2 regions of the Streptomyces sp. NPDC016851 genome follow, and region 2 is predicted to be linked to the other one. Evidence: riboswitches for the same ligand, from Rfam matches in the RefSeq annotation. Region 2 holds a riboswitch; the other holds the start of a gene.
What was found. A riboswitch is a leader RNA that binds a small molecule or an ion and turns the genes downstream of it on or off. The one in region 2 is predicted to bind cyclic di-AMP.

Region 1 (9,652 bases), on a different contig from region 2:
AAGAGAGTGATCCGGAAGGTGCGGCGCTTACGGCCGAGGCCCGGCGCCAGGGGGCTTCTGATGGATCTCCACCAGGAGCCCCCCTACTCGCCCGGCGGCTCCCCGACCACCCACCACTGGTCGGTGTCCGCCTCCTCCAACTGCACGAGAAGGTCGTCGACCATGCGTCCGAGCCTGGCCTCCTCGGACGAGTCGGCGAGGGTCGCCCGATGCGGGCGGGAGGCGTACCAGTACTCCCTGAAGACGGCGTTCTGCAGCATGCTCCGGGCGAAGCCGAAGAACTCCTCCCGGCTCATGTTGCCCATGCGGTGATAGCACAGGGCGTTCGTGTAGAGGGCGTTGGCGAAGAGGAACTGGCGGAGTTTCCTGGGCGAGACGGTCCCGTCGTACACGTCCAGCACCTCGGCCAGCTCCGGATCGTCCATCGCCTTGCTCAGCAACTCCCAGTGCAGCCGCTGCTGGTGGGCGAAGTTGGCCCGGCGCTGTGACTGTGCGGCCTCCTCGAGGTGCTCGATCCGGGTGCGCAACGCATGGAACGCCGGCCGCTGTGCGGCCATGGCGACGGCGGCGCCCGCCGCCAGGACGATCCCTGCCGAGGCGGTGGCACCCAGCCCCCGAAAGCTCATTTTCCGTGTGCCCATGTCAACCCCCGATTCAGGCGGCCGTCCGCCGGTCGTCGGTACGCGGGTCGACTGGAGGGGACCGGCGAGCGGTGGGCGGCGCTTGCCGTCTCCCAGAGTGCCGAGCGGCTCTGATCGGCGGGGAGGCGGAGAGGAGGCGCACGGAGGGAAGCGAGGGTCGCACAAACCGGCGCCATGCCCAACGTCTGCCCCGCGAGTGCTGCTAACAATCGTTCACTTCGCCGCGATTCCGACGGCTCGTATCCTGGGGCGGCATCCCATCCTCATACGTGTGCCGGGAACGTGAGCCGGTGCACGCGTCGGCGTGAGAGAGGTCGCACGGTGAGCCTGCCGAGCCCGGAACCGCAGCAGATCCCGGTCGTCGTCCTGGCCGGATTCCTCGGCTCGGGGAAGACCACACTGCTCAACCACCTCCTCCACCGCAGCGGCGGCAGCCGTATCGGCGCCATCGTCAACGACTTCGGGGCCATCGAGATCGACGCGATGGCCGTGGCGGGAGCGCTCGGCGACTCGACGGTCTCGCTCGGCAACGGCTGTCTGTGCTGTGCCGTCGACGCGAGCGAGCTGGACCAGTACCTGGAACGGCTGGCGGAACCCTCCCTCGGCATCGACGTCATCGTCATCGAGGCGAGCGGGCTGGCCGAGCCGCAGGAACTCGTGCGGATGGTGCTCACCAGCGAGCATCCGGGGATCGTGTACGGCGGGCTCGTCGAGGTCGTGGACGCCGCCGAGTTCGACGACACCCGGTCCAGGCACCCGGAGATCGACCGGCATCTCGCGCTGGCCGATCTCGTCGTGGTCAACAAGCTCGACCGGGCGGCGGACGGCGAACGCGTCCTCGGGCTGGTCCGCTCCCTCGTCGACCGCGCCGCCGTCGTCCCGGCCTCCTACGGCCGGATCGACCCCGAGTTCCTCTTCGACTGCCGGCCGAGCGAGGAACGCATCGGGCAGCTGTCCTTCGACGACCTGCACGAGCACGGCGCGGACGACCACGCCGAGCACCTGCACAGCGCCTACGACAGCCTGTCGTTCGTCTCGGAGGAGCCCCTGGACCCGCGCCGTCTCATGGAGTTCCTCGACAGCCGTCCCGACGGGCTGTACCGGATCAAGGGCTATGTCGACTTCGGGCCCTACGACGTGCGGAACCGCTACGCCGTCCATGCCGTCGGTCGCTTCCTGCGCTTCTACCCGGAGCCCTGGCCGGCCGGTGGCGCACGCCTCACCCAGCTGGTCCTCATCGGCTCCGGCATCGACACCCCCGCCCTCGACAAGGAACTCGGCGCGTGCAGGAGCGACGCCCCGCACGCCGACGAGCGCGGCATGTGGGGCGTCCTCAGGTACGTACAGAACCCGGAGGAGGACCCGGCAGAGGCAGAGCCTGCCTGAGCCCTCCACCGGAGGCGTCTAGACCGGCCCCGCCACCACGGCCACCGTCTTCGCCAGGGACACACCCGAGCCGTCACGCCGCGGGTCCATCTCCGGGAGGTCGGCCGGGGTGCCGTTCTTCTGCGCGGCGAGCGCCGGGGCCGGGCCCGCCCAGGCCAGGGACAGGCAGTCCTCGCCCTTCAGGAACCGCTGGCAGCGGACGCCACCGGTGGCGCGGCCCTTGCGCGGGTACTGGTCGAACGGGGTCATCTTGGCCGTCGTCTGCACGGAGTCGTCCAGCGTGCCCCGCGAGCCGGCGACGGTGAAGACCACGGCGTCCACCGCCGGGTCCACCGCCGTGAACGAGATGACCTTCGCGCCCTCGGTGAGCTTGATGCCGGCCACACCGCCGGCCGGGCGGCCCTGCGGCCGCACCTGGGACGCCTGGAAGCGCAGCAACTGGGCGTCGTCGGTGATGAAGACCAGATCCTCCTCGCCGGTGCGCAGCTCGACCGCGCCGACGATCCGGTCGCCCTCCTTGAGGGTGATCACCTCGAGCTCTTCCTTGTTGGCCGGGTAGTCCGGCACCACGCGCTTGACGACGCCCTGTGCCGTGCCGAGCGCCAGGCCGGGCGACGACTCGTCGAACGTCGTCAGGCAGACCACCGTCTCGTCGTCCTCCAGGGAGACGAACTCCGCCAGCGGGGCGCCTCCCGCGAGGTTGGGCGTCGGCATCGACTCCGGGAGCTGGGGCAGGTCGATCACGTTCAGCCGCAGCAGCCTGCCCGCCGAGGTGACCGCGCCCACCTCGCCGCGGGCGGTGGCGGGCACCGCCGAGACGATCACGTCGTGCTTCACCCGCTTGGCGCCGGAGTACTCCGGGAACGGTTCGCCGTTCGCCGTGCGGGCCAGCAGACCGGTCGAGGACAGCAGCACCCGGCACGGGTCGTCGGCCACCTGGAGCGGCACCGTGGCGACCGTGGCGCCACCCGACTCCAGCAGGACCGTCCGCCGGTCGGTGCCGAACTTCTTGGCGACCGTGGCCAGTTCGGTGGAGACGAGCTTGCGCAGCTCCGTGTCCGAGTCGAGGATCCGGGTCAGTTCCTCGATCTCCGCGTTGAGCCGTTCCTTCTCGGTCTCCAGCTCGATGCGGTCGTACTTGGTCAGGCGGCGCAGCGGCGTGTCGAGGATGTACTGCGTCTGCACCTCGCTCAACGAGAACTGCTCCATCAGGCGCTGCTTCGCCTGCGCGGAGTTCTCGCTGGAGCGGATGAGGCGGATGACCTCGTCGATGTCCAGCAGGGCCGTCAGCAGGCCTTCGACCAGGTGCAGCCGGTCCCGCTTCTTCGTGCGGCGGAACTCCGAACGCCGCCGCACGACCGTGAAGCGGTGGTCGAGATAGACCTCCAGCAGCTCCTTCAGACCCAGCGTGAGCGGCTGGCCGTCGACCAGGGCGACGTTGTTGATGCCGAAGGACTCCTCCATCGGCGTCAGCTTGTACAGCTGCTCCAGGACCGCCTCCGGCACGAAGCCGTTCTTGATCTCGATGACCAGGCGCAGCCCGTGCTCGCGGTCGGTGAGGTCCTTGACGTCGGCGATGCCCTGGAGCTTCTTCGAGCCCACCAGGTCCTTGATCTTGGCGATCACCTTCTCCGGGCCGACCGTGAAGGGCAGCTCGGTGACCACGAGGCCCTTGCGGCGGGCCGTCACGGGCTCCACGGACACCGTGGCGCGCATCTTGAACGAGCCGCGGCCCGTCTCGTACGCGTCCCGGATGCCGGACAGGCCGACGATACGGCCGCCGGTGGGCAGGTCGGGGCCCGGGACGTGCTTCATCAGGGCGTCGAGATCGGCGTTCGGGTACCTGATCAGGTGGCGGGCGGCGGCGATCACCTCGCGCAGGTTGTGCGGCGGCATGTTCGTGGCCATACCGACCGCGATGCCCGAGGCGCCGTTGACCAGGAGGTTCGGGAAGGCGGCGGGCAGCGCCACCGGTTCCCGCTCCTGGCCGTCGTAGTTCGGGTTGAAGTCGACGGTGTCCTCATCGATGGACTCCGTCATGAGGCTCGTGGCCTCGGCCATCCGGCACTCGGTGTACCGCATGGCGGCCGGCGGGTCGTCGTTGCCCAGCGAGCCGAAGTTGCCGTGGCCGTCGACCAGGGGGACACGCATCGAGAAGGGCTGCGCCATGCGCACGAGGGCGTCGTAGATCGACGCGTCGCCGTGCGGGTGCAGCTTGCCCATCACCTCGCCGACGACGCGGGCGCACTTGACGTACCCGCGCTCGGGGCGCAGACCCATCTCGTTCATCTGGTAGACGATGCGGCGGTGCACCGGCTTGAGACCGTCGCGCGCGTCGGGCAGGGCGCGGGAGTAGATGACCGAGTACGCGTACTCGAGGAAGGAGCCCTGCATCTCGTCGACGACGTCGATGTCGAGGATTCTCTCCTCGTACGAGTCGTCGGGCGGCGGGGTCTTCGTGCTGCGGCGGGCCATCGCTGCCGGCTCCTTGCTGAAGCGTTGAACGAGATCTGACGCCGACCATTGTGGACCGCCGCACTGACAACCGGGACCAGGACCCGGTCTACGGCCTCCCCGGCAGGGGTTCGTACCCGGTCTACGGCCTCCCCGGCAGGGGGTTCGTACCCGGCCCGAGGGTGCCGCCCGCCCGGCCCGGGCGGGGGACCGGACGCTGCCGGAGGGCTGCCGCGGGCCGCCCGGCCGGACCGGCGGCTTCAGGGTCTTCCGCCGGTCTTCTCCCGGCCCCGGGACCGGCCCGCCGTCACCACCGCGCACCGCCCCGGCCGCTTCCCTCTCACGCTCTCCGCGTACGCCCCCCGGGAACTTCACCAGGGCCCCGCACGCTTGCATACAGTGGCAGGACTCGCCAGGAAAACCGCGGTTCGAGCGACCGCGCCGCGATCGAAGGGACGTACATGCCCATGGGTCACACGGCCACAGCCCAGGCAGGCTCCGGGGGCCTGACAGCGACCGAGCACCGCCTGGCCAACGGCCTGCGCGTGGTGCTCTCCGAGGACCACCTGACCCCGGTCGCGGCGGTGTGCCTCTGGTACGACGTCGGCTCGCGCCACGAAGTCAAGGGGCGTACCGGCCTGGCTCACCTTTTCGAGCACCTGATGTTCCAGGGTTCCGCCCAGGTCAAGGGCAACGGCCACTTCGAGCTCGTCCAGGGCGCGGGCGGCTCGCTGAACGGCACCACCAGCTTCGAGCGGACCAACTACTTCGAGACCATGCCCGCCCACCAGCTGGAGCTCGCCCTCTGGCTGGAGGCCGACCGCATGGGCTCCCTGCTGGCCGCGCTCGACGACGAGTCGATGGAAAACCAGCGGGACGTCGTCAAGAACGAGCGCCGGCAGCGCTACGACAACGTCCCCTACGGCACCGCCTTCGAGAAGCTGACCGCCCTCGCCTACCCGGCGGGCCACCCCTACCACCACACGCCGATCGGCTCGATGGCCGACCTGGACGCCGCCACCCTGGAGGACGCACGCGCGTTCTTCCGCACCTACTACGCGCCGAACAACGCCGTGCTCTCCGTGGTCGGCGACATCGACCCGGAGCAGACCCTGGCCTGGATCGAGAAGTACTTCGGCTCCATCCCCGGCCACGACGGCAAGCCCGCGCCCCGCGACGGCGCGCTGCCGGAGACCATCGGCGAGCAGCTGCGCGAGGTCGTCGAGGAGGAGGTCCCGGCGCGCGCCCTGATGGCCGCCTACCGGCTGCCGCAGGACGGCACGCGCGCGTGCGACGCGGCCGACCTAGCCCTCACGGTCCTCGGCGGCGGCGAGTCCTCCCGCCTGTACAACCGCCTCGTACGGCGCGACCGTACGGCCGTGGCGGCCGGCTTCGGCCTGCTGCGGCTCGCCGGGGCGCCCTCCCTGGGGTGGCTGGACGTGAAGACGTCCGGTGACGTGGAGGTCCCGGTCATCGAGTCCGCCATCGACGAGGAGCTCGCCCGGTTCGCCGAGGAGGGCCCCACGGCCGAGGAGATGGAGCGCGCCCAGGCCCAGCTGGAGCGCGAGTGGCTGGACCGGCTGGGCACGGTCGCCGGCCGCGCCGACGAACTGTGCCGGTACGCCGTCCTGTTCGGCGACCCGCAGCTCGCCCTGACCGCCGTGCAGCGCGTGCTGGAGGTGACGGCCGAGGAGGTCCAGGAGGTCGCCAAGGCCCGCCTGCGGCCCGACAACCGCGCGGTGCTCGTCTACGAGCCCGTCGCCGGCGAGACGGGCGACGCGGAGACCGCCGAGGACGCCGACACCACCGACGACACCGCAGCCGCGGCCCTGAACGAGAACGAGGAGGCGGCCAAGTGACCGAGCTCGCCACGATGGACTTCCACCCCCAGCCGCAGGCGGGCGACGCCAAGCCGTGGGCCTTCCCGGCCCCCGAGCGCGGCACGCTCGGCAACGGCCTGACGGTCCTGCGCTGCCACCGCCCCGGCCAGCAGGTCGTCGCCGTGGAGGTACTGCTGGACGCGCCCCTGGACGCCGAGCCGGCCGGCCTCGACGGCGTGGCCACGATCATGGCCCGGGCCTTCTCCGAGGGCACCGACAAGCACTCCGCCGAGGACTTCGCCGCCGAGCTGGAGCGCGCCGGCGCCACCCTCGACGCGCACGCCGACCACCCCGGCGTCCGGCTCAGCCTGGAGGTGCCGGCCTCCCGGCTCGCCAAGGGGCTCGGCCTGGTCGCCGACGCCCTGAGGGCCCCCGCGTTCGCGGACAGCGAGGTCGAGCGGCTGGTCCGCAACCGCCTCGACGAGATCCCGCACGAGCTGGCCAACCCCGCCCGCCGTGCCGCCAAGGAGCTCTCCAAGGAGCTGTTCCCGTCGGACTCGCGCATGTCGCGGCCCCGCCAGGGCACCGAGGAGACGGTCGTAGCGATCGACTCCGCGGCCGTACGCGCCTTCTACGAGAGGCACGTCAGGCCCGCCACGGCCACGGTCGTGGTCGTCGGCGACCTCACCGGCATCGACCTCGACGCCCTGCTCGGCGACACGCTGGGCGCCTGGACCGGCTCCGCGGCCGAGCCGCGCCCGGTGCCGCCGGTGACGGCCGACGACACGGGCAGGGTCGTCATCGTGGACCGCCCCGGCGCCGTACAGACGCAGCTGCTGATCGGCCGGATCGGCCCGGACCGGCACGACCGCGTGTGGCCCGCGCAGGTGCTCGGCACGTACTGCCTCGGCGGCACCCTCACCTCCCGCCTGGACCGCGTGCTGCGCGAGGAGAAGGGCTACACCTACGGGGTGCGGGCGTTCGGCCAGGTCCTCAGGTCCGCCCCGGACGGGACCGGTGCCGCGATGCTCGCCATCAGCGGCTCCGTGGACACGCCCAACACCGGCCCCGCCCTCCAGGACCTCTGGACGGTGCTGCGCACGCTCGCCGCCGAGGGGCTGACCGACGCCGAGCGGGACGTCGCCGTGCAGAACCTGGTCGGCGTGGCGCCGCTGAAGTACGAGACGGCGGCGGCCGTCGCGAGCACGCTGGCCGACCAGGTCGAGCAGCACCTGCCCGACGACTTCCAGGCCACGCTGTACCGGCAGCTCGCCGCGACCGGCACCGTGGAGGCCACCGCGGCGGCCGTCAGCGCCTTCCCGGTGGACCGGCTGGTGACCGTGCTCGTCGGTGACGCGGCGCAGATCAAGGGCCCGGTCGAGGCCCTGGGCATCGGCGAAGTCTCGGTCGTCGCCGCCGAGTAGGAGCACACGCGCGCAGGGGCCCTGGTTGTCTTCTAAGGCACCAGGGCTCCTTTATGCCCGAATTGGTGCGGAGGTTGCCTGTCTGCCCTGTGGGATGCGCTACAAAAACCGGGATCCGTTTGGGAATTGAAAGTGGCCCCGCTTAGGTTCGTCCGGGCTGTTCGTCAGGCAGTGCGCCGCACCCGCGGCACCGGACAGTCATCGCCGAGTCCCCGTACGGCGCGAGCCAGGGGAGCCGGGGACCCACCGCAGTCCCTGGGGTGAATCGGACGCCCGCGCGAGCCGCGAGGGGGTCCGTAGGAGACCTTCCTGCTCCGAACCCGTCAGCTAACCCGGTAGGCGAGAAGGAAGGAAAGGACCAGGCACTCCATGGCGTTCACCCGCGCCACCGGGAAGCACCGTCGTCCCAGCCGGATGCAGCGCGGCACCGCCCGCGCGGCGGGCGTCGCGGCCCTCGCCACCACCGGTGTCATCGGCACCGTGGCCGCCCCGGCCTTCGCCGCAGAGCCCGCCGTCGAGCAGACCGGCCTCACCCCCGTCGTCACCATGGGCGACACCGTGGCCCAGCAGATCGACGCCCAGGCCGCCGCCCAGAAGCAGGCCGCCGAGGAGGCCGCCGCCAAGAAGAAGGCCGAGGAGGCCGCCCGCGAGCGGGCCGCCGAGGCGGCCAAGGAGGCCAAGGAGGCCGCCGAGAAGGCCCGCGAGGCCAAGGAGCGCGCCGCCCGCGAGGCCGAGCGCAAGCGCCTCAACACGTTCGTGCCCCCGATCTCCGGCTCGTACGTCTCCACCGCCTACCAGGCCAGCAGCGGCCTGTGGTCCTCCGGCAGCCACACCGGTGTCGACTTCCACGCCGCCAGCGGCACCTCCGTCCACGCGGTCGGCATGGGCGAGGTCGTCGAGGCCGGCTGGGGCGGCTCCTACGGCAACCAGATCGTGATCAAGATGAACGACGGCACGTACACCCAGTACGGCCACCTGTCGTCCATCAGCGTCTCGGTGGGCCAGAAGGTCACCCCCGGCCAGCAGATCGGCCTGTCCGGCGCGACCGGCAACGTCACCGGTGCGCACCTGCACTTCGAGGCCCGTACGAGCCCCGAGTACGGCTCGGACATCGACCCGGTCGCCTACCTCCGCTCGCACGGCGTGAGCATCTGACGGCGTACCACTCCGCTTCCCGAGGCCCCGGCTCCCCGAGCCGGGGCTTTCGGCGTTTGTGACGCCCGGCTGTCCAAAAAATATCCCTGGATTCCGGTCCGCCGTCGGAAATTCCGGCTCATTGCAATAGAGTCACGGAACACGTGTCACTCGTCGACGTTTCACGGGGATTAAACGGAGGTCGGTCATGCGCATTCCGGCGCACTCGGTGTGCACGGCCATCCGGGACGACATCGTCGCGGGTGTCTACGAACGCGGCGGCCGGCTGACCGAGGAACTCCTCGCCCGCCGCTACGGTGTCTCGCGCGTCCCCGTCCGGGAGGCCCTGCGCACCCTGGAGGCCGAGGGCTTCGTGGTCACCCGGCGGCACGCGGGCGCGTGCGTCGCCGAACCCACCGAGCAGGAGGCCGCCGACCTGCTGGAGATGCGGTTGCTGCTGGAGCCGCTCGGCGCGGCCCGCGCCGCCCAGCGCCGCACCGAGGCCCATCTGAAGGTCCTGCGCGGCCTGGTCAGGCTCGGCCAGGAGCGCGCCCGCCGGGGCAACAGCGACGACCTGCGCTCCCTGGGCGGCTGGTTCCACGAGACGCTCGCACAGGCCTCCGGCAGCCCCGCGCTGACCTCGATGCTGACCCAGCTCCGCCACAAGATCGCCTGGATGTACACCGTCGAGGCGCCGGCCGGGCCCGTGGAGTCCTGGACCGAGCACGGCGCGATCGTGGACGCGGTGGCGCGCGGGGACAGTGAGCGCGCGCGGGCGGTCACGGCGCTGCAC
Region 2 (9,652 bases):
CCTCCTCCAGCTCCTTGGCCTGGCCGAGGGCGCGCATGTGCGGGAAGACGCCGTCCTCCATGCCGGTCAGGAAGACGACCGGGAACTCCAGGCCCTTGGCGGTGTGCAGGGTCATCAGCGTGATGACGCCGTCGCCGTCCTCCTCGTCGGGGATCTGGTCGGAATCGGCGACCAGGGCGACCTGTTCGAGGAAGTCCGACAGCGTGCCCCGCTCCTCCTCGCCGCGTTCCTGCTCGAACTCCATGGCGACGGCGGCGAGTTCCTGGAGGTTCTCGATCCGGGTCTCGTCCTGCGGGTCGGTGGAGGCCTGCAACTCGGCGAGGTACCCGGTGCGTTCCAGGACGGCCTCCAGCACCGTGGCCGGTCCGGCGCCGGACTCGACGATCGTACGGAGGTCCTCCATCAGCGTGTTGAACCGCTTGACGGCGTTGGTGGAGCGCGCGGCCATGCCGTACGCCTCGTCGACGCGCTTCAGCGCCTGCGGGAAGCTGATCTTCTCGCGCTGGGACAGGGCGTCGATCATCGCCTCGGCACGGTCACCGATGCCCCGCTTGGGGACGTTGAGGATCCGGCGCAGCGGCACCGAGTCCTCCGGGTTGGCCAGCACGCGCAGGTAGGCCAGGACGTCCCGGACCTCCTTGCGCTCGTAGAAGCGGACGCCGCCGACGACCTTGTAGGGCAGGCCGACGCGGATGAAGATCTCTTCGAAGACGCGGGACTGGGCGTTGGTGCGGTAGAAGACGGCGACGTCGCCGGCTTTCGCCTCACCCGCGTCCGTGAGGCGGTCTATCTCGTCGGCGACGAACTGCGCCTCGTCGTGCTCGGTGTCGGCGACGTAGCCGGTGATCGTGGCGCCCGCGCCCGCGTTGGTCCACAGGTTCTTGGGGCGGCGGGACTCGTTGCGCTCGATGACCGCGTTGGCCGCGCTGAGGATCGTCTGGGTGGAGCGGTAGTTCTGCTCCAGCAGGATCGTCGTCGCGTCCGGGTAGTCCTCCTCGAACTGGAGGATGTTGCGGATCGTCGCGCCGCGGAAGGCGTAGATCGACTGGTCGGCGTCACCCACGACGCACAGCTCGGCGGGCGGTACGTCGTCCGGGCCGGGCGGGACGTCGACGGGGTGCTCGGAGGTGCCGACGAGTTCCCGGACGAGGGCGTACTGGGCGTGGTTGGTGTCCTGGTACTCGTCCACCAGCACGTGGCGGAAGCGGCGGCGGTAGTGCTCGGCGACGTCCGGGAAGGCGCGCAGCAGGTTGACCGTCGTCATGATCAGGTCGTCGAAGTCGAGGGCGTTCGCCTCGCGCAGCCGCGACTGGTACATCGCGTAGGCCTGGGCGAGGGTCTTCTCGAAGCCGTCCGTGGCCTGGGCGGCGAAGTCCTCCTCGTCGATCAGCTCGTTCTTCAGGTTGCTGATCTTGGCGCTGAAGGACTTCGGCGGGAAGCGCTTGGGGTCGAGGTCCAGGTCGCGGCAGACCAGGGCCATCAGGCGCTTGGAGTCGGCGGCGTCGTAGATCGAGAACGACGACGTGAAGCCGAGTTTCTTGCTCTCGCGGCGCAGGATGCGCACGCACGCGCTGTGGAAGGTCATCACCCACATCGCGTTCGCCCGCGGTCCGACGAGCTGCTCGACGCGCTCCTTCATCTCGCCGGCGGCCTTGTTGGTGAAGGTGATCGCGAGGATCTGGCCCGGGTGCACGCCCCGCTCGGCGAGCAGGTGGGCGATGCGGTGCGTGAGCACACGGGTCTTGCCGGAGCCGGCGCCGGCCACGATGAGCAGCGGGGAGCCGGAGTGGACGACGGCGGCGCGCTGGTTGTCGTTCAGCCCCTCGAGGAGGGCGGCGGTGTCCACCGGCGGGCGCGGCGCGCCGTCGCGGTAGTAGGCGTCCCGGTCCGGGGGCACGTCGAACTTCCCGCCGAACAGATCGTCCGGAACCGGCTCCGGTACGTGATCGTCCTCGGGTGGCGGCGGGGGCTCGTCCGCGGGGCCCCGCTGGGCCTGGAGGTCCGCCAGGAAGCTGTCGTCAAAGAGGCTGCTCATCGCTCTCCGAGTCTAGGGCGCACCACTGACAGCCCGCCGCCGCCCTGAGAACATCGCCGAAAGGATCCCCTCGTCACCGTGCATCCCCGCACGATCACAGCCCGCTACGCCGTCACAATTATGACGAACTCATGACCAAACCTCCGCCGCCGATGACTCTCGGCGACGCCCTCGGCTAAGGTCACGAAAATGTATCGGGCATATCGCCCATCAACCTTCACAAGGGCCACACGAGTTGGCTACCGTGCGGGCAGGCCGCACGACCCCCACCGGCGAACCTCGCCGGGCCGCGCGGCCTCCGCCGAGTCCGGTGTGCCGCAGCGGCAGCCGGAGCCGGGGACCCAACCGAGAACTCTGGGGTGAATCGGCCGGACTCCCTTCGCGGAGACGGCCGTAGGGCAACCCTTCCGATGTACCCGCCCGAACCCGACAGCTAACCCGGTAGGCGGAGCACGGAAGGAGTCGCCTCCCTTGGCGTCGCACCGCAAGTCGCGTCCCGCTGGTACGCGCGTCGCAGGCATACGGACCCCCGCCCTGGCAACGGCGGCCCTCACGTCCGTCGCCCTGCTGTCCCAGTCGGCCAACGCCGCCCCCGAGGCCGACGACAAGCCGAGTCTCGAGGAAGTCGAGAAGAAGGTCGACGACCTGTACCGCCAGGCCGAGTCGGCGACCGAAAAGTACAACTCGGCCAAGGAGAAGACCACCAAGCAGCGCAAGCGCGTCGACACCCTCCTCGACGACGTCGCCAAGCGCGCCCAGAAGCTCAACGAGGCACGGGAGGAACTCGGTTCCTTCGCCGCCGCCCAGTACCGCACCGGCGCCTCCGCCCCGGACACGGCGACGTTCCTGCTCGCGGACACCCCGCAGGACTACTTCGACCAGACCCAGCTGATGGACCGGATGACCGGCCGTCAGAAGGTCGCGGTCGACGACTACGTCACCCAGCAGTCCGAGACGATGAAGAAGCGCCAGGAGGCCACCGAGAGCCTCGAGACGCTCACCGAGACCCAGGGCGACCTGAAGACGGCCAAGGCCACCGTCCAGCGGAAGCTCGCCGACGCGCGCGATCTGCTGTCGAAGCTGACCGCCGAGGAGAAGGCACGGCTCGCGGCGATCGAGCGGGAGAAGCAGCAGGAGGCCGCCCGCAAGGCCGCCGAGCTGGCCCGGCAGCAGGCCGCGCAGCAGCAGGCGCAGGAGCAGGCCGCCCAGCAGCAGGACAGCGGCTCCTCGTCCACGGACTCGTCCACGGGCTCCGGCTCGTCCACCTCGACGGCCCCGGCCGACTCCTCGTACGCCACCAAGGCCGAGAAGGCGCTCGCCTTCGCCCGCGCCCAGATCGGCAAGCCGTACGTCTGGGGCGCCGTCGGGCCCGGCTCCTACGACTGCTCCGGGCTCACCCAGGCCGCCTGGAAGGCCGCGGGCGTCACCCTGCCGCGCACGACCTACGACCAGGTCAACGCCGGCACCACGGTCCCGCTGGCCGACGCCCGGCCCGGTGACCTGGTCTTCTTCTACGACGACGTCACCCACGTCGGCATCTACATCGGCAACGGCATGATGATCCACGCCCCGAAGCCCGGCACCTATGTGCGCGAGGAGTCGATCTACTACGACGGCGAGTCGGCGATCCACAGCGTGGTGCGGCCGGCCTGACGCCCGTACGTCATGGAGGGCACGCGCGTGTGGGGGCGCTCTCGCGTTTTTGAGGCGCCCGCGCGCGTGCCCCGCTCTTAACGCGCGCGGCGCCTCCTAGCATCGGGCCCATGTCCGGCCCCTCCCCCTCCACCGCCTGGTGGGCGCAGCGCGCGCCGTCCGCCAGCGCCGCCGTGCTGGCGACCGGCACCCTGTCGGTCGGTCTGGATCTGGCGGGGTACGGCGGCCTCTCCCGTATCGCCCTCGGTCTGGCCTGCGCGGCGTGGCTGCTGCTCGCCGCGGACTTCACGCTGCGGCTGCTGCTGGCGGGCACGAGATGGCGGGCGTACGCGGGGGTGCCCGGCCTGGTGGACACCGTGGCGACGGCCGCCCTCACCACCGTGGCGGCGACGGCCGTCCTGGGCACCGGCATCTCGGTGGCCGGCTCGCAGTCCCTGGCCGCGACCCTGCTGGTGCTGGCCGTGCTGCTCTGGCCCGTGCCACTGGCCCTCCCGGTGCAGGACGGCGAGCGGCGCAGACCCGGGACGGTGTTCGCGCGCTGCATGGCCACGCAGGGGCTCGCCGTGCTCGGTGCCACGCTCGCCGCGGCCGAGTCGGCGGCCTGGCTCGCGCACGCGGCGCTGGTGCTGTTCTGGCTGGGGCTCGTGCTGTACGTCCTCGCCCTGGCCCGTTTCGATGTGCGGCAGGTGGCCGAGGGGCGCGGCGACCACTGGCTCGCGGGCGGGGCGCTCGCCCTGTCGGCGCTGGCCGGGGCGCGTCTGATCAGCTCCGACAGCGCGCGCCTGTATTTGTGGAACGTCGACGACCGCGGCGTCCTGCGCGATGTGACCGTCGTACTGCTCGTGCTCACACTGGCCTGCTGCGCCGTCCTGCTCGCCGCCGAGTTCCTGCGCCCCCGCCCCCGCACCGACATCCGCCGCTGGGCGACGGTGTTCACCTGGGCCAAGACGGCGGCGGCGACCCTGGCCGTCGCCGCCGCCCTCGACGTCTCCTGGCTCGACGGCCTCGGGGAGGTGCTGCTGTGGATCGCGGTGGCCGCGTGGCTCGGGGCCACCGTCTGGGCGCTCGCCTCCGCCCGGGCCTATGCCGCGCCCGGGCGGGTCAGGTCCAGAGCACGGCGATGAAGACGTTCGCCGCGGTCAGCGCTCCGACCAGGCCGAACAGGCCCTTGTCCACCTTCTCGTCGTCCCGCTTCACGTAGACCAGGCCGAGGATCACGATCAGAAGGGCCAGCTTGACGCCGATCTTGATGTTGTTCACGGACTGGTCGTCGGCCTGGTTGAGGCCGACCAGGATCACACCGGTGACCAGCATCGTCAGCGCGCCGTGCAGCATCGCGGGGGTGTAGCGGGCGGTGCCCTCGCCCATCGCCTTCATCTGGGTGAGGAAACCGCCCAGGAGGGCCGCGATGCCGATGATGTGGAGGCCGACGAAGAGGTGGATGAGTACGTCCATGAGGCCGGAGCCTAATCAGGGGCTCCACAGCCGCCCGCACCGGCCCGTCGGATGCATATATGCGCCCCATAGCACCCGTCCGCCGCCCCGCGCCCGTGATTCGGCGCATCGGTCATCACGCTGAGTTAAGTCGACGGCGGCGAGACGAGATCACGGTCGCATACGGTCACCGCCGGTCCTCTCGGGACACTTCCGCGCACCCGCCACCGGGCCGCCGCGGCGAGGTTTAGCGTCCTCCACCAGGTGCCCGGCTCCCCACCGCCGCCCGGGCCAGGGGCGGCAGTCGGACACCACCGCCGAAAGGTCCGGCGGCGGTCCGCTTCCCCTGTGCGGGCCGCCGCCGGACGCGCGCCGCCCGTCCGCTCCCCCGGCGGCCGTACGCACCCGTCGGCGGTCGCAGGAAAGGACGTGGCCCCCAGGTGGCAGCGCACCGCAAGCCCCGCCGGCGCTCCGCGAGCGGCAACACGGCCCGTACGGCCGCCACGATCGCCCTCGCGGGCGCGGCGACCGCGACGGGCTTCGACGGCACCGGACACGCCGAACCCGAGCTCACCCCCGGCCAGGTCAAGGCCAAGGTGGACGAGCTGTACCAGGAGGCGGAGGTCGCCACCGAGAAGTACAACGGCGCGAAGGAGAAGGCCGAGGCGGCCGGACAGCGGCTGAAGGACCTCCAGGACCAGGCGGCACGCAAGGAGGGGCGGCTCAACTCCGCCCGCGAGGCGCTGGGCTCGGTCGCCGCCGCCCAGTACCGCGCGGGCGGTCTCGACCCCGCGCTCCAGCTCGTGCTGTCCGACGACCCCGACCGGTACCTCGACAACGCCGAGTTCGCCGAGCGGGCCGGAAACCGGCAGCAGGCCGACGTCGCGCGCGTACGTCGGCAGCTCCGGGAGATCGAGCAACTGCGCGGTGCCGCCCACATCGAGCTGACCTCCCTGAAATCGCGGCAGACGGAGCTGAGACGGCACAAGAAGACGATCACCGGCAAGCTGGGCTCGGCGCGTCAGCTGCTGTCCCGGCTCACCGTGCAGGAACGTGCCCGCATCGGCGACACGAGGGGCACGGACCGCGCCTCACGCTCCTCGGCGGGTGCACGTGACCGCCTGGCCACCCCCGGGTCCGCCGGCGCGCAGGCGCCCAACTCCCGCGCGGCCGCCGCCGTGTCCTACGCCTACCAGAAGCTCGGCAGCCCCTACGTCTGGGGCGCGACCGGCCCGAACGCCTTCGACTGCTCGGGCCTCGTCCAGGCCGCGTACCGCTCCGCGGGCGTCTCCCTGCCCCGCACGACGTACTCCCAGATCGACGCCGGCCGCCGCGTCTCCCGCTCCGAACTGCTCCCGGGGGACCTGGTGTTCTTCTACGCCGGCATCAGTCACGTCGGCATCTATGTGGGCAACGGCCGGATGATCCACGCCCCGAACCCGTCCGCCCCGGTCCGGGTCGCCCCGCTCGACGAGATGCCGTTCACGGGCGCCACCCGGGTGGTGTGACAGGGCGGCGCCCGGGGTCACACCAAGCGGCGGGCCGTCGCCCAGCGCGTCAGCTCGTGCCGGTTGGAGAGCTGGAGCTTGCGGAGGACCGCCGAGACATGCGACTCGACCGTCTTCACGGAGATGAACAGCTGCTTGGCGATCTCCTTGTACGCGTACCCCCGGGCGATGAGCCGCAGCACCTCGCGCTCGCGCTGGGTGAGGCGGTCCAGGTCCTCGTCGATCGGCGGCGCGTCCGTGGAGGCGAAGGCGTCGAGGACGAACCCGGCCAGTCGCGGGGAGAAGACCGCGTCGCCCTCCTGGACACGGAAGATGGAGTCGACGAGGTCCGTGCCGGTGATCGTCTTGGTGACGTATCCGCGGGCCCCGCCGCGGATCACGCCGATCACGTCCTCGGCGGCGTCCGACACGGACAGCGCCAGGAAACGGACGGGCTGCTCGGCGTCGGCCATCAACGGGGCGCAGCGGCGCAGCACTTCGACACCGCCGCCACCGGGCAGGTGCACGTCGAGGAGGACCACCTCGGGCCGGGTCGCGGTGATGACCGTGACCGCCTGGTCGACGTCCGCGGCCTCGCCGACGACCTCGACACCGGTCTGCTCGGTCTGGCCGATCTCGGCCTGGACCCCCGTACGGAACATGCGGTGGTCGTCGACGAGGACCACGCGCACGCGGCGCCCGCCGGTGCCGCCGTCCGACTCCGCGGGCCCGGGCGCCTCCGCCGATCCCGCCGTACCGTTCGCCTCGGTCGGGTCGCTCATGACGTCTTCTCCGCCCTCTCCATCTCCAGCTCGACCTCCGTGCCGCCGTCCGGCACCGCGCGCAGTCGCGCCGTACCGCCGTTGCGCTCCATGCGGCCGATGATCGATTCTCTGACACCCATCCGGTCGGCGGGTATCGAGTCGAGGTCGAAGCCGGGGCCGCGGTCCCGGACGGACACGAAGACCGTCTTCCCCTCGACCTCGGCGAAGACCTGTACGGCTCCGCCCTCGCCACCGTACTTGGCGGCGTTCACCATTGCTTCGCGCGCGGCCTGCATCTGCGCGCTGATTCTGTCGTCGAGCGGGCAGTCGCCCACGACCACGACCTCGATGGGCACGCCGTGCTTGTCCTCCACCTCGGCCGCGTTGCGCCGCACGGCGTCGGCGAGGGTGGTGGGTTCGTCTGCCTCCTCCTTGCCGGTGCCCTCCGGCTTGTACAGCCAGGTGCGCAGGTCGCGCTCCTGGGCGCGGGCGAGGCGGCGCACCTCGCCCGCGTTCTCCGCGTTGCGCTGGATCAGGGTGAGGGTGTGCAGCACCGAGTCGTGCACATGCGCGGCGACCTCCGCGCGCTCTTGGGCGCGGATGCGCATCAGGCGCTCCTCGGAGAGGTCCTGGGTCATGCGCACCAGATACGGCCCGGCGAGAAGCGTTATCCCGACGAGGACCGCGAGGGCCGCTTGCAGGACGGAACCGAGGTGGGCGGCGGAGCCCTGCAGGACGAAGATGCCGGAGACGCCGGCCGTCACCAGCAGCACGCCGCCCACCGAGCGCAGCAGCGTGAGGGTGCGCCGGCGGCGGCCGACCTCGACCCAGCGGGCCCGGCGGGCGTTGTCGGCCTGCCGCCAGACCAGGGCGACGCCCGCGCCGACGAGCACCGCCGGCCAGAGATAGGCCCTGGCCCCGCCGCTGAGGTTCACATTGCCCACGAACACCATGGCCACGACGACCATGAGGAGCAGGGCCACGATCTGGCCCTTGTCGGGCCTGCGGGCGACGAGTCTGCGGCGGCCGTCGGGTGAGGTCTCCGAGGCGACCAGCGACGGCGGCTTCTGCTTCTGCGCCTCGACGCCTCCGATGCCGAGCGGGACGAAGAACCAGAACGCGGCGTACAGCAGCGCACCGAGGCCGTCGGCCATGAACAGGCCGACGAAGACGAGCCGTACCCAGATCACGGGCAGCCCGAGGTGCCCGGCGAGCCCTCGCGCCACACCACCGAGCCAGCGTCCGTCACTGCTGCGGTAGAGCTTGCGCGGCGGCCGCGGTTCGGCGAGTGGCGCTGCTGCGGCTTCCGACATGCCATTGATGGTCACACGGCCGGCAGGCCGGAGCATCAGGGTCGGTCCCGGAGACTCCCCTGATCTCCGGATCCGGGCCTTCGAACGCTTCCCGAGCCGTCCCTCAGGGCCGATATCAGGGTCGGGCCAGGGTCATTCCGGCTGCCGCGGCGCCGCCGCGCCCGTCACCATGGACCTATGACCGATCACGAGCACGCCGCGACGGGTCCGGGACCCGGCTCCGGCCCGCGCCCCGCACCGGGCGCCGGGCCGCAGGATGCCGCGCCCGCCGCGGGCGCCGGCTCCCCCGCGCCTCCGCGCGCGCACGGGCCCGCGGGCGCGGGAGAGCAGAAGGGAGCCTCGCCCGACGCGGCGGGCCCCGCGGGGGAAGCCCCGCCCGGGCCGCCGCACAGGTTCCGGCGCGACCGCCGTAACAAGGCCCTGGCCGGTGTCTGCGCCGGGCTCGGGCGGCAGTGCGACTTGGACCCGGTGATCTTCCGGATCACCCTCGCGGTGCTCTCCGCCACCGGCGGCATCGGCCTGCTCTTCTACGGCTTCGCCTGGCTCGTCGTGCCTTACGACGACGAGGACGAGAACGAGGTGCGCAAGCTGCTGACCGGCCGCGTCGACGGCCAGGCGCTGACAGCGGTGCTGTTCGCGCTGGTCGGCTGCGGCGTGTTCCTGACCATGCTGGAAAACGGCGGGGTGCTGACCTTCGCCGTCGTCCTCTCCCTCCTCCTCGCGGGCGCCGGCTACTGGTCGCGCCAGCGCGGCGCCCCCAGCCCCGACCCGCTGGCCGCCCAGGCCGTCGCCGACGCCCCGCCCGAACCCCAGGCGCCGCCGGTGTTCATCACCTACCCGTCCTGGTGGCGCGACCCCATCGTCAAGGACGGCACCCACATCGGCGGTACGGGCTACCTCTGGGGCCCGCGCGACACCCGCGACCTGGACGTCGCCGCGGCCATCAACATCAGCCGCGGCACCGAG

Region 1: linked by a shared signal. The riboswitch ahead of ACZ3I3_RS14080 (M23 family metallopeptidase) and the one ahead of ACZ3I3_RS05795 (C40 family peptidase) in region 2 are both predicted to bind cyclic di-AMP.

Annotation. Positions count from the first base shown of each region.
Region 1 covers NZ_JBVHEP010000007.1:219,314-228,965, reverse strand. The annotation lists gene ACZ3I3_RS14105 (DUF6082 family protein) at 84-641, opposite strand; gene ACZ3I3_RS14100 (CobW family GTP-binding protein) at 963-2,027, shown strand; gene ACZ3I3_RS14095 (DNA gyrase/topoisomerase IV subunit A) at 2,046-4,502, opposite strand; gene ACZ3I3_RS14090 (M16 family metallopeptidase) at 4,943-6,340, shown strand; gene ACZ3I3_RS14085 (M16 family metallopeptidase) at 6,337-7,725, shown strand; cyclic di-AMP (ydaO/yuaA leader) riboswitch at 7,918-8,081, shown strand; gene ACZ3I3_RS14080 (M23 family metallopeptidase) at 8,095-8,880, shown strand; gene ACZ3I3_RS14075 (GntR family transcriptional regulator) at 9,068-9,652, shown strand, end outside.
Region 2 covers NZ_JBVHEP010000003.1:113,282-122,933, forward strand. The annotation lists gene pcrA (DNA helicase PcrA) at 1-2,035, opposite strand, end outside; cyclic di-AMP (ydaO/yuaA leader) riboswitch at 2,325-2,498, shown strand; gene ACZ3I3_RS05795 (C40 family peptidase) at 2,507-3,688, shown strand; gene ACZ3I3_RS05800 (SLAC1 family transporter) at 3,799-4,812, shown strand; gene ACZ3I3_RS05805 (hypothetical protein) at 4,790-5,143, opposite strand; gene ACZ3I3_RS05810 (C40 family peptidase) at 5,563-6,630, shown strand; gene ACZ3I3_RS05815 (LuxR C-terminal-related transcriptional regulator) at 6,648-7,391, opposite strand; gene ACZ3I3_RS05820 (ATP-binding protein) at 7,388-8,686, opposite strand; gene ACZ3I3_RS05825 (PspC domain-containing protein) at 8,864-9,652, shown strand, end outside.